DNA from 3 places in the Pseudomonas sp. SB113 genome. Region 2 is predicted to be linked to each of the others. Evidence: predicted binding sites of a transcription regulator. Region 2 holds the regulator's gene; each other region holds the start of a gene.

Region 1 (4,158 bases), on a different contig from region 2:
GCCGATCAGAAACTCCAGGCCGAACCGCTTGCCGCTGGCCGTGGAGACGTACTCGACCATCTGGTGATTGGCCAGGTCCTCGAGGGTCGCGGGTATGCCCGTGCGTTCCAGATACCCCGGGCTCGCCAAGGTCAACTGGTCCATCATTGCCAAAGGCCTGGCCACCAGCGACTCATCCAGGGCCAGGCCGCCACGCAGCACACAATCCACACCTTCACGGATCAGGTCCACCGGGCGGTCGTTCAGGCCTATGTCCAATTCGATCTGCGGATAGCGCGCGGTGAACGCCGGCAACGCGGGAATCACAATCAAGCGCCCGATGCCCGAAGGCATGTCCACACTCAAGACGCCGCGCGGGTTCTGCCGTTGGGTGGAGAACACCGCCTCGGTTTCTTCCAGGTCCGTGAGTAACTGCACGCAACGCTGGTAATACGCCGCGCCGTCGAGGGTCGGGCTGACCTGGCGCGTGGTGCGCTGCAACAGCTGTACGCCGAGGTGCGATTCCAGTTGCTTGATCAGGACGGTCACCGAGGCGCGAGGCAATTGCAGGCTGTCGGCGGCCTTGGCGAACCCGCCCAGCTCGACGATCCGAGTGAATACGCGCATCGCGTTAAAACGGTCCAAGGGCCACTCCCGCCTTCAATTATTTAGATATTACGAATAGTGATAGTGGTTTTAGCCTGTTTATCCCGATTTTGTCGAGAGCAACAATGGACGCCTTCATATAAAGGAGCTGAACCCCATGCACACTCGTCAACTCGGTAAAAACGGCCCACGTGTTTCCGCCATCGGCCTCGGTTGCATGGGCATGACTGATTTCTACACCCCCGGCAGCGACACCACGGAGGCCACCGCCACCCTGCACCGCGCCTTGGAACTGGGCGTCAACTTTCTCGACACCGCCGACATGTACGGCCCGCATACCAACGAACAATTGATCGGCAAAGCCATCGCCGGCAAACGTGACCAGGTGTTCCTGGCGAGCAAGTTCGGCATCGTGCGTGACCCGGCGAACCCGGCGCTGCGCGGCGTCAATGGCCGTCCCGAGTACATCCGCGACGCCATCAACGGCACCTTGCAGCGCCTCGGCGTGGAAACTCTGGACCTGTACTACCAGCACCGCATCGACCCGGACGTGGCCATCGAAGAAACCGTCGGCGCCATGGCCGAGCTGGTCAAACAGGGCAAGGTGCGTTACCTGGGACTGAGCGAAGCCTCGGCGGCAACACTGGAGCGGGCGCACAACGTGCATCCCATCAGTGCGCTGCAAAGCGAATATTCCCTGTGGAGCCGCGACCAGGAAGACAACGGCTGCCTCGCCGCCTGCCAACGCCTGGGCATCGCGTTTGTGCCTTACAGCCCCCTGGGCCGGGGATTCCTCACGGGTGCGCTGAAAAGCCCGGATGACTTCGGCGCCGATGACTACCGCCGCACCAACCCGCGCTTCCAAGGGGAAAACTTTGCCAAAAACCTGCAACTGGTTCAGCAGGTGCAAACCCTGGCGGCGGACAAAGGCGTTACCGCCGGGCAACTGGCGCTGGCCTGGGTATTGGCGCAAGGCGACTACATCGTCCCGATCCCCGGCACCAAGCAGCGCAAGTACCTGGAAGAAAACGTAGCCGCCGTGTCGATTGACCTCAGCCCGGCCGAGCTGGCGGCACTCGATGCACTCTTTCCCGCCAATGCAACTGCCGGCCTGCGCTATCCCGAAGCCGTGATGGCGATGCTGGACATCTGATCAGACTGCACAGGAGCACCGTTAAGCGGCGCTCCTGCTTTCTTGTACCACTGCGCCTAAAGCTCTTCCTTGCCAAGCCGATAGCCCTACGAAGCTCCAAAAAGCCGCGTCGATAATAAACGCTTCGTAAGGACGATCCCCATGCCCCCACTGCGCTCCATTCAAGCTCGCTATACCCTGTTTCTGGTGCTGTTCGTCCTGGTGCTATTCGTGTTGACCGTCGTCGGTATCGGCCAGTTGGTCGCGCCCACGCTGCGCCATACCGAAGAACAGGTGGTGCTCAACCGCATCAGCGAGGTGGCCGAACAGATCCAGGGCGAACTGAACAAGGTTCAGTCCCAGCAACGCACCATCACCCAAACCATTCCGCTGCTCGACAGCGATGCCATCGACAAGGTCCTGCCCGGCCTGGTCGACCAATACGGTGAGCTGAAGGTGTTCGGCGGCGGTATCTGGCCGCTGCCCAACCAGCGCACGCCGGGGCGCAACAAGCACAGTACGTTCTGGCACCGTGATGCGTCGGGCAAGCTGGCGGTGAACACGTTCTGGAACAGCGACCCCGCCCCCAATTATTACGACCAGAGCTGGTACAAGGGCGGCCTCGCTTCGCCACGCGGCCAATGTGCCTGGGCCGCGGCCTACAAGGACGACGCCAGCCAGGAGCCGCGCACCAACTGCGCCATGGCGATCCAGCGTGACGGCGCGGCGTACGGCGTGGCCACCATCGACGTGACCCTCGGCTTCTTCAACGACTTGGTTGCCAGCAAGGAAAAGGACATCGGCGGGCAGATGCTGATCGTCGAAGGCGACGGCAAGATCATCAGCAACAGCACACGCCTGAACAGCCCGGTGGTCCTGAAGAACATCAGTGAATTGACCGGCACCTCGGCCTTTGCCTCCCAGGTCAGCAAAGCCCTCGCCCATCGCGACCAGGCCTTGCAGCGCAGCGAGTTCGACAACCAGGGCGTGGCCAGCACCTTCTACATGCGCCCTATCGAAGGCACACCGTGGTTCCTCGCCACCGCCCTGCCCACCTCATTGATCACCGCCCAGCGCGATGACGTGCTCGGCAGCCTGGCCTTGCTGCAAATTCCCATGGTGTTGCTGCTGGTGCTGCTGGCGGTGTATGCGATCCGCCAATTGGTGCAGCGCATGAAAACCCTGAAGACCAACATCGACGCGCTGTCCACCGGTGATGCCGACCTGACGCGGCGTATCACCATCCGCGCCGAAGACGAACTGGGCGCCATCGGCCATTCGGTGAACCGCTTTATCGTCTACCTGCAAGACATGATCGGCGAAGTGACCCAAGCTACCGGGGCCATGTCATCGGGCCTTGAGCAATTGCAGCACACCTCGGCGCACACCAACAGCATCCTGGTGCGCCACGCCTCGGAGACCGACCAGACCGTCACCGCCATCACCGAAATGAGTTCCACCGCCGATACCGTGGCGCAAAACGCGGCGGAAACCGCCTCGTTCACCCAGCGCGCCAACGAACACGCCGACCGCTCCCGCGTGGTGGTGGGTGAAGCGTCCACCAGCGTCAGTGCGCTGATCGGCGAAGTCGCCAGTGCCACCCACACCGTCGAGAACATGCGCCAGGACGCCGCGCGCATCACCGAAACCCTCGGCGTGATCGGCGCGATTGCCGGCCAGACCAACCTGTTGGCCCTCAACGCCGCGATTGAAGCCGCACGCGCCGGCGAGCAAGGTCGTGGTTTTGCGGTGGTGGCAGACGAAGTCCGTGCACTGGCGGCGCGTACCCAGGCCAGCACCTCGCAGATCAATGAAATGCTCGCGCGCCTGACCACCGGGGTCAGTTCATCGGTGGCGGCCATGGAAAACACCCAAGCCAGTTGCCAGTCGGCGGCGGATGCCACGGCACGGGTGAACACCGGCCTCGACGAAATGGCCGGCTCGGTCAGCCATATCAATAACCTCAGCACCCAGATCGCCACCGCTGCCGAGCAGCAAAGTGCGGTGACCGAGGAGATCAACCGCAGCATGGTGCATATCCGACATATGGTCGAAGAGCTGGTGCAGAGCGGCCATGCCACCGAAACCAACACGCAGAGCCTGCTGGACGCCAATGGCCGGGTGATTGCGTTGATGAGCCGTTTCAAGGTGCGCTGATACATGGCTGAAACACTCCCGTGCAATGTGCGGGAGTGGGACTATTCTGACAGTTCACAGCCACACAGGAGGTGTGCCATGCGTGCTGTCAAGCAGTCGGTCCGCGTGGAGCGGATCAGTCAGGAACGTTTTATCCAGGCGCCTATCGATGCCATTTACGACTATGTGACCCAGCCGGATCGCTGGCACGAATGGCACCCCACCTCCCTCGGTGCCGACACCGGCACCACCGGTTCCCTCCCCGCCGGGGCGCGTTTTACCGAAATGATCGACTTACTGGGAGT
Region 2 (4,158 bases):
CCACCCCGGAAATCGAACCCCTGGAAGAGGGCGGTGTGATCGCCATGGTCGGCCCTGCCGGCATGGGCAAGACCACCACCCTCGCCAAGCTGGCGGCGCGCTATGTGCTCAAGTACGGCGCGAATAACATCGCGCTGGTGAGCATGGACAGCTACCGCATCGGCGCCCAGGAACAGCTCAAGACCTTGGGCCGTATCCTCAATGTGCCGGTCACCCACGTCGACCCGGGCCAATCCCTGGCCAACGCGCTCGACCCGTTGCTGCGCAAACGCGTAGTGCTGATCGACACCGCTGGCCTGCAAGCCAGCGATCCGGCATTGCGCATGCAGCTGGAAAGCCTGGCCGGGCGTGGCATCAAGTCGAAAAATTACCTGGTGCTTGCAACCACCAGCCAGAAACAGGTTCTTACCGCTGCGTACCACAGCTACAAGCGTTGCGGTTTGGCCGGTTGCATCCTGACTAAACTGGATGAAACCGCCAGCCTGGGCGAAGTGTTGAGCCTGGCTATCAGCCATGAACTACCGGTTGCCTACCTGACCGACGGGCCGCGGATCCCGGATGATTTGCATCTGCCGCGCCGTCATCAGTTGGTCAGCCGCGCCGTCAGCGTGCAAATGCAAGAAGAGCCTAGCGAGGAAGCGATGGCCGACATGTTCGCCGACCTCTATCACAACCCGGCAAAACGGGTGGGTTGAGGCGTGATGAACACCGTGAAATGTACCTACATCGATGGTCTGCAAGCGATTCACGCGGCCAAGCCATGTAGCCTGCGTCTAAGCAAGACAAGGTAAAGAAATAAAATGGGCAGCATGCATCCCGTACAGGTGATCGCGGTGACCGGCGGCAAAGGTGGCGTCGGGAAAACTAACGTGTCAGTGAATTTGTCCCTGGCCCTGGCAGAGCTTGGCCGTCGCGTCATGCTGCTGGATGCTGACCTGGGGCTGGCGAACGTCGACGTTCTGCTGGGGCTGACGCCCAAACACACGCTTGCCGATGTGATCGAGGGGCGCTGTGAGCTGCGCGACGTGCTGCTCCAGGGCCCTGGCGGGATCCGCATCGTGCCGGCCGCCTCCGGCACCCAGAGCATGGTGCACCTGAGCCCGGCGCAGCATGCCGGCCTGATCCAGGCATTCAGTGACATCGGCGACAACCTCGACGTGCTGGTGATCGACACCGCCGCCGGGATCGGCGAGTCCGTGGTCAGCTTCGTGCGCGCGGCGCAGGAAGTCTTGCTGGTGGTCTGCGATGAACCCACCTCGATCACCGACGCCTACGCCCTGATCAAACTGCTTAACCGTGACTACGGCATGAACCGCTTCCGCGTCTTGGCCAACATGGCCCAGAGCCCGCAGGAAGGTCGCAACCTGTTCGCCAAGTTGACCAAGGTCACGGATCGCTTTCTCGATGTCGCCTTACAATACGTCGGTGCGGTTCCTTACGACGAGTGTGTGCGCAAGGCTGTGCAAAAGCAGCGTGCAGTCTACGAAGCGTTCCCTCGTTCCAAATGCGCATTGGCGTTCAAGGCTATTGCCCAGAAGGTCGATACCTGGCCGTTGCCCGCCAACCCTCGGGGGCATCTGGAGTTTTTCGTCGAGCGATTGGTGCATCAGACGAGTGCGGGACCGGTGCTATGACAGCGAACGGCTATAACGTGTACAAGAAATCTGCCCGTGACAGCCAGGGCGAATTGATCGAGCGCTATGCGCCGCTGGTCAAGCGCATTGCCTATCACCTGTTGGCACGCCTGCCCGCCAGCGTCCAGGTCGAAGACCTGATCCAGGCGGGCATGATCGGCCTGCTCGAAGTGTCGACCAAGTACGACGCGAGCAAGGGCGCGAGCTTCGAGACTTATGCGGGGATCCGCATCCGTGGCGCGATGCTCGACGAGGTGCGCAAGGGTGACTGGGCGCCGCGTTCGGTGCACCGAAATACCCGCATGGTCAGTGACGCAATTCGTGCAATTGAAGCAAAAACCGGTCGCGACGCTAAAGATCACGAAGTTGCGGCCGAACTCCAATTGAGTCTCGACGATTATTACGGGATTTTGAACGATACCTTGGGCAGCCGCCTGTTCAGTTTCGACGACCTGTTGCAGGACGGCGAACACGAAGGGCTGCATGAGGACGGCGCGAGCGCTCATATGGAGCCGTCGCGTGACCTGGAAGATGAGCGTTTCCAGGGGGCGTTGGCGGACGCCATTGCCAACTTGCCGGAGCGCGAGCGGTTGGTGTTGGCGCTGTACTACGACGAAGAGCTGAACCTCAAGGAAATCGGTGAGGTCCTGGGGGTCAGCGAATCGCGTGTCAGCCAGTTGCACAGCCAGTGCGCCGCCCGCTTGCGGGGGCGTTTGGGAGAGTGGCGAGCGCGCTGACAGGCAGTGTGGGGGAGCATTGCAACGCGATACCGCGAAGGTGATAGGCCTTCGCGGGCTCGGGCCGTGGTGCCCCCGGCAGTCCTTTTTGTGTAATGCCTGTTGATTGAAATGGCGCGTCCAGGTGCTGGGCGCGTTTAAGACTGCTTGGAGGTCGAATTGGACAAGAACATGAAAATCCTCATCGTTGATGACTTCTCAACGATGCGGCGGATCATAAAAAACCTGTTGCGTGACCTTGGGTTCACAAACACGGTCGAGGCGGATGACGGCCTTACGGCGATTCCGATCCTCAACAGCGGGAGCATCGACTTTCTGGTAACGGACTGGAACATGCCGGGCATGACCGGTATCGACTTGTTGCGCCACGTGCGTGCCGACGAAAAATTGCGCAGCCTCCCCGTGTTGATGGTGACCGCCGAAGCCAAGCGTGAACAGATCATCGAAGCCGCCCAGGCCGGGGTCAACGGTTACGTAGTCAAACCATTCACTGCACAGGCCTTGAAAGAGAAGATCGAAAAGATCTTCGAACGCATCCACGGCTAATGCCATCGCGGGGGAGCTATGGAGCATAAAGAAACGTCACAGGGCGACTTTGAGTCGACCCTGAAAAAGCATGCTCACCAGTTGGTCGACAGCCTTGAAAAAGGCCATTTCGGCGACGCTGTGCAGTTAATCCATGAGCTTAACCAGACCCGTGACCGCGGCCTGTACCAGGAAGTGGGCAAGCTCACACGCGAGCTGCACAGTGCGATCGTCAATTTCCAGATTGACCCGCACATGCCCCAGGCCGAAGAGATTTCGCAGATCACCGACGCCACCGAACGCCTGTCCTATGTGGTCAGGCTGACCGAGGCGGCGGCCAACCGCACCATGGACCTGGTGGAAAACGCCACGCCTCTGGTTAACGGCATGGCCACGGAAGCCCAGGCCCTGAGCGTTGACTGGGGCCGCTTCATGCGCCGTGAAGTCGGTGCAGAAGAGTTTCGTGAGCTGGCCCGTCGGGTTGAAGGGTTTTTGTCACGCAGCGAGCAGGAAAACCGCACGGTTTCCAGCAACCTCAATGACATTCTGCTCGCCCAGGATTACCAGGACCTGACCGGTCAGGTGATCAAGCGTGTGACCCAGTTGGTCACCGAAGTGGAAAGCAACCTGCTCAAATTGGTACTCATGGCCGGCCAGGTCGACCGTTTTGCCGGCATCGAACATGACCGCGAAGCGATCCTCTCTGAAAAAGATCCACAAAAACATCTCGCCAAGGGTGAAGGTCCGCAGATTCATGCCGATAAACGTGAAGACGTTGTGTCAGGTCAGGATGACGTAGATGACCTGTTATCCAGTTTAGGCTTCTAAGGAGCACCCACATGAGCTTCGGCGCCGATGAAGAGATCCTTCAGGATTTCCTTGTAGAGGCCGGCGAAATTTTAGAGCAACTGTCCGAACAACTGGTCGAGCTGGAAAGCCGCCCGGATGATGCGAACCTGCTCAATGCAATTTTTCGCGGTTTTCATACTGTAAAAGGGGGCGCCGGCTTCCTCCAGCTCCATGAGCTGGTGGAGTGCTGCCACATCGCCGAGAACGTGTTCGACATCCTGCGCAAGGGTGAGCGTCACGTTGATTCGGAGTTGATGGACGTGATTCTCGAAGCACTGGATGCGGTCAACGGCATGTTCAGCGAAGTTCGCGAGCGTGCCCCGATCACCGCAGCCACTCCGGAACTGCTGGCCGCCCTGGCGCGCTACGCAGAGCCGGCCGACACCTCGGCAGCGCCGGTGGTCGAAGCCGCA
Region 3 (4,158 bases), on a different contig from region 2:
ACGCGTTCAGGCCGTTGAGGTTGTGCAGGGCCTGGCCGATGGCTGTCAGGCTGGCACCGGCCTGGCCGGCTTGTTCGATGGTCAGTTGCGAGGCGCTGTGGCTGTCGCTGATCACCTTGACCGCCGCTTCCGAGTGGCCTTGCAGGCGCTCGATCATCGCCTGGATCTCGGCGGTGGATTTTTGCGTGCGCTGGGCCAGCAGGCGCACCTCGTCGGCCACCACGGCAAAACCACGGCCTTGTTCCCCGGCGCGCGCGGCTTCGATGGCGGCGTTCAGGGCCAGCAGGTTGGTCTGGTCGGCGATGGAGCGGATCACTTCCAACACGCCACCGATTTGCGTGCTTTCGCTGGACAGGGTGCGGATCACTTCCACCGCCTGGCTGATGGTGGTGGAGAGCTGATCGATCCGCTGCAGGCTGCCGTCGATATTGACCTGGCCTTGCTGCGCCTGGGCCTGGGCGTCGCGCATTTCGCTGGCGGCGTGTTCGGCGTTCTTGGCCACGTCCTGCACGCCGTAGGTGACCTCGTTGATGGCGGTGGCCACCAGTTCCATCTGCTGCGACTGCTGCTGGCTGCGGTCATGGGCCTGGCTGGCGTTGTTGCCCAGCTCCGTGGACGACTGGCCCAAGGCGTTGGCGCACGCCTGCAACTGGCTCACCACCTGGCGCAGCTTGGCGGTGAAGGTATTGAAGTGTTGGGCCAGCTGGGTGACTTCGTCGCGGCCGTGGGTGTCGAGGCTGCGGGTCAGGTCGCTTTCGCCGCTGGCGATATTGCCCATGGCGTTTACCGCATCCTGCAAGGGGCGCACGATACTGCGGGCAATCAGCGACACCAGCAAGGCCATCACCAGCGCAATGCCCAGGCCGATAAATGAGGTTTTCCATACCTGGCCGTTGAACTCGGCCTGCACATCGTCCACGTACACGCCGGAGCCGATGATCCAGCCCCAGGGTTCGAACAGTTGGATATACGAGGTTTTCGCCACCGGCGCCTCGGCACCCGGTTTCGGCCAACGGTAATTGATGATGCCGGCGCCCTTGGCCTTGGCCAGGCTCACGAACTCGTTGAACACGGCAAACCCGTCGGGGTCGCGGATGGCCGAGAGGTTCTGGCCGTCCAGCTTGGGGTTGGCCGGGTGCATGATCATCACGGGCGTGAGGTCGTTGATCCAGAAATAGTCGTCGTGGTCATAGCGCAAGCCGCGCACCGCGCTCAGGGCTTGTTTTTGCGCGGCGTCGCGGGTCATCACGCCAGTTGTTTCGAGGCTGTGATAAAACGTCAGGATCCCGCTGGCGGTCTGGACCACGTGCTGGGTCTGTTGGCGCTTGGCCTGGTAGAGGTCGTCATGGATCTGCTTGAGCATCAATAAACCCAAGGCCAGCAGCATCAGCACGGCGACTATCAGGATCAGCCAGAGGCGTCGGCTGATCGACATATTGCGCAAACTGTTCATCGTCCTGTCACTCCGGGCTTTTTATAATTGTGGGCGTCGCATCGACTTTTACGCCTTGTCTGATAGGCTTTCGGCCTGAAATCGCAAAACCTGAGTGCTGCTTGATTTTCACAGAATTTTTGCAGTCCGGCGTTGACCATTATCAACACTGGGCCTTCAGTGTGCTCGTCGTCAGTGAACCATTAAAAAAGACTAACAAGGCATGCCACGGCGCATGACCTTTGGGGGAAACATGGATTTTTGGACCGCCATTCAGGCATTGATTCTTGGCGTAGTGGAGGGGCTTACGGAGTTCCTGCCGATCTCCAGTACCGGCCACCAGATTATCGTCGCCGACTTGCTCGACTTCGGCGGCGAGCGCGCCATGGCGTTCAACATCATCATCCAGCTGGGCGCCATCCTGGCGGTGGTCTGGGAGTTCCGGCGCAAGATCCTCGATGTGGTCACCGGGTTGCCGACCCAGCGCAACGCCCAGCGCTTCACGATCAACCTGCTGATCGCGTTCCTGCCGGCCGTCGTGCTGGGGGTGATTTTTGCCGACCTGATCCACCACTACCTGTTCAACCCGATCACCGTGGCCACCGCGTTGGTGATCGGCGGCATCGTCATGCTGTGGGCCGAGCGCCGCGAGCATGAAGTGCACGCCGAAAGCGTCGATGACATCACCTGGAAAGATGCGCTCAAGGTCGGTTTTGCCCAGTGCCTGGCAATGATCCCGGGTACGTCGCGCTCCGGCTCGACCATCATCGGCGGCCTGCTGTTCGGCCTGTCGCGCAAGACCGCCACCGAGTTTTCGTTCTTCCTGGCCATGCCGACCATGGTCGGTGCGGCGGTGTACTCGGGCTACAAATACCGCGACCTGTTCCAGCCGGCGGACCTGCCGGTGTTTGCCATCGGTTTCGTCACCTCGTTCATCTTCGCGATGATTGCGGTCAAGGGCCTGCTCAAGTTCATTGCCAGCCACAGTTATGCGGCGTTTGCCTGGTACCGCATTGCGTTCGGCCTGCTGATCCTGGCGACGTGGCAATTCGGCTGGATCGACTGGGCTGCGGCCAAGGCATGATGGTTCAGCACTTGCGCCTGAAAGCGGCGATTTTTGTGCTGTTGTGCGCCGCGCCACTGGTGGGTTCGGTGTTGGTGTGGCTGCGCGGCGAAACCGTGCTTCCGTTGGCGGCCTACGGCGTGGTCAGCGTGCTGGCGTTCTTCCTGTATTGGAGCGACAAGCGCAAGGCCCGCACCGACAGCTGGCGCACCCCGGAGAACATCCTCCACGCCGTGGAACTGGCGGGCGGCTGGCCGGGAGCGTTGATTGCCCAGCAGGTGTTCCGGCACAAGACGCGCAAGGTGTCTTACCAGGTGCTGTTCTGGGTGATTGTGCTGTTGCACCAGGTGTTCTGGCTGGACCAGTTGTTCCTCAGCGGCACGCTACTGTCAGTTCTCTAGCAGCAAGCCGACCTGCGTGCGCTTGGGCAGTTTGCTCACCACCAACTGGTGGGAGCGCTGCAACAAGCCGCGCAGTTCCTCGGCGCCCAGCGGGTAGGGCGTGTTCATGATGATCCACTGCGCGCGTGCCAGGTACGGCGCCGGGTGGATGCCGGGGCGGTCGACATGGCCGAGGAACAATTCCTTGTCGACCTTGAACGCCAGCGAATCACCGCGCAGGTTTTGCAGGGCGAACATCTTGTTGCCGGCTATCGAGAACACCCGCACGCCGCCCCATTTGTAGTCTTCCCGCGCGCCGGGCAGGCTCAGGCAGAACGTCGCGACTTGTGCTTCGGTCATCTTCATAGCAAGCGGTCTCCGCAGCTCTTAAAGCCTTCTTCCAGGTAATCGATCCAGGCGCGAATCGCCGGCAGTACGCCACGGCGATGCGGGTAGACGGCCTGGAGCCAGCCGCCCGGCAACGACCATTGCGGCAGCAGTTGCACCAACCGACCGTTGGCCAGTTCCTCTTCGCAGTACATCATCGGCAGCACGGTAAAGCCCAGGCCCATGACGGCGCTGGCCTTGCGCACGATGAAGTCGTCGATGCCCAGGCGGGCTTCCATCGCCAGATCGTGTGGGTTGCCCTGGGGGTCGAGGATGCGCTGATGCACCAGGCGATCCGCCTCCAGCGCACCGAGTATCGGCAGTTGCTTGAGATCGTCGAGGGTGTTCACCTGGCGACCGAGCATGAATGCGGGGCTGGCGACCAGCACGGTCTGGGCCTGGCGCAGGCGCTTGGTGACCAGCAGCGGGTCTTCGTCACCGAGATCGCGCACTCGCAGTGCCACATCGATGCCCTCGGCGACCAGGTCGACGCGGCGGTTGACCAGGGTCATCTCCAGCTGTACCTGGGGGTTGGCGGCGAGAAATCCGGCGACCAGTTCCGGTAGGAAGTGCTGCGCCAGCCCCACCGGGCATGTGACCCGCAGCCGCCCGCGGGGTTCGCTGGACATGCTGGCGACGGCCTCGTCGGCCATTTCCGCCTCCAACAGCATCGCCTGGCAGTGGCGCAGGTAGCGTTCGCCAACGGCGGTGAGGGTCAGTTGCCGCGTGGTGCGTTGCAGCAGGCGCGCGCCGAGGCGTTCTTCCAGCTCGGCAATGCGCCGCGACAGCCGCGACTTGGGGATACCCAAAAGCCGCCCGGCCGCCGCAAAGCCGCCGGCTTCGACGACTTTGGCGAAATAGTAGAGGTCGTTGAGGTCTTGCATGGTCAGCCTATT

Evidence for each region. The regulator FliA, encoded in region 2, starts transcription of late flagellar genes. The targets are predictions, from matches to a motif close to CTAAAGTTTNNNNNNNNNNNGCCGNTAA.
Region 1: the regulator FliA is predicted to act here: its motif matches at 1,795-1,822, upstream of AB1462_RS20425 (methyl-accepting chemotaxis protein).
Region 3: the regulator FliA is predicted to act here: its motif matches at 1,521-1,548, upstream of AB1462_RS28410 (methyl-accepting chemotaxis protein).

What each region holds. Positions count from the first base shown of each region.
Region 1 covers NZ_JBFMHW010000016.1:22,050-26,207, forward strand. Annotated here, with positions in the region: gene AB1462_RS20415 (LysR family transcriptional regulator) at 1-624, opposite strand, end outside; gene AB1462_RS20420 (aldo/keto reductase) at 743-1,738, shown strand; gene AB1462_RS20425 (methyl-accepting chemotaxis protein) at 1,880-3,874, shown strand; gene AB1462_RS20430 (SRPBCC family protein) at 3,953-4,158, shown strand, end outside.
Region 2 covers NZ_JBFMHW010000007.1:164,688-168,845, forward strand. Annotated here, with positions in the region: gene flhF (flagellar biosynthesis protein FlhF) at 1-695, shown strand, start outside; gene fleN (flagellar synthesis regulator FleN) at 801-1,634, shown strand; gene fliA (RNA polymerase sigma factor FliA) at 1,631-2,371, shown strand; gene AB1462_RS11835 (chemotaxis response regulator CheY) at 2,543-2,917, shown strand; gene AB1462_RS11840 (protein phosphatase CheZ) at 2,936-3,724, shown strand; gene AB1462_RS11845 (chemotaxis protein CheA) at 3,736-4,158, shown strand, end outside.
Region 3 covers NZ_JBFMHW010000033.1:45,248-49,405, reverse strand. Annotated here, with positions in the region: gene AB1462_RS28410 (methyl-accepting chemotaxis protein) at 1-1,453, opposite strand, end outside; gene AB1462_RS28405 (undecaprenyl-diphosphate phosphatase) at 1,686-2,516, shown strand; gene AB1462_RS28400 (DUF1294 domain-containing protein) at 2,513-2,896, shown strand; gene AB1462_RS28395 (MmcQ/YjbR family DNA-binding protein) at 2,885-3,241, opposite strand; gene AB1462_RS28390 (LysR substrate-binding domain-containing protein) at 3,238-4,146, opposite strand.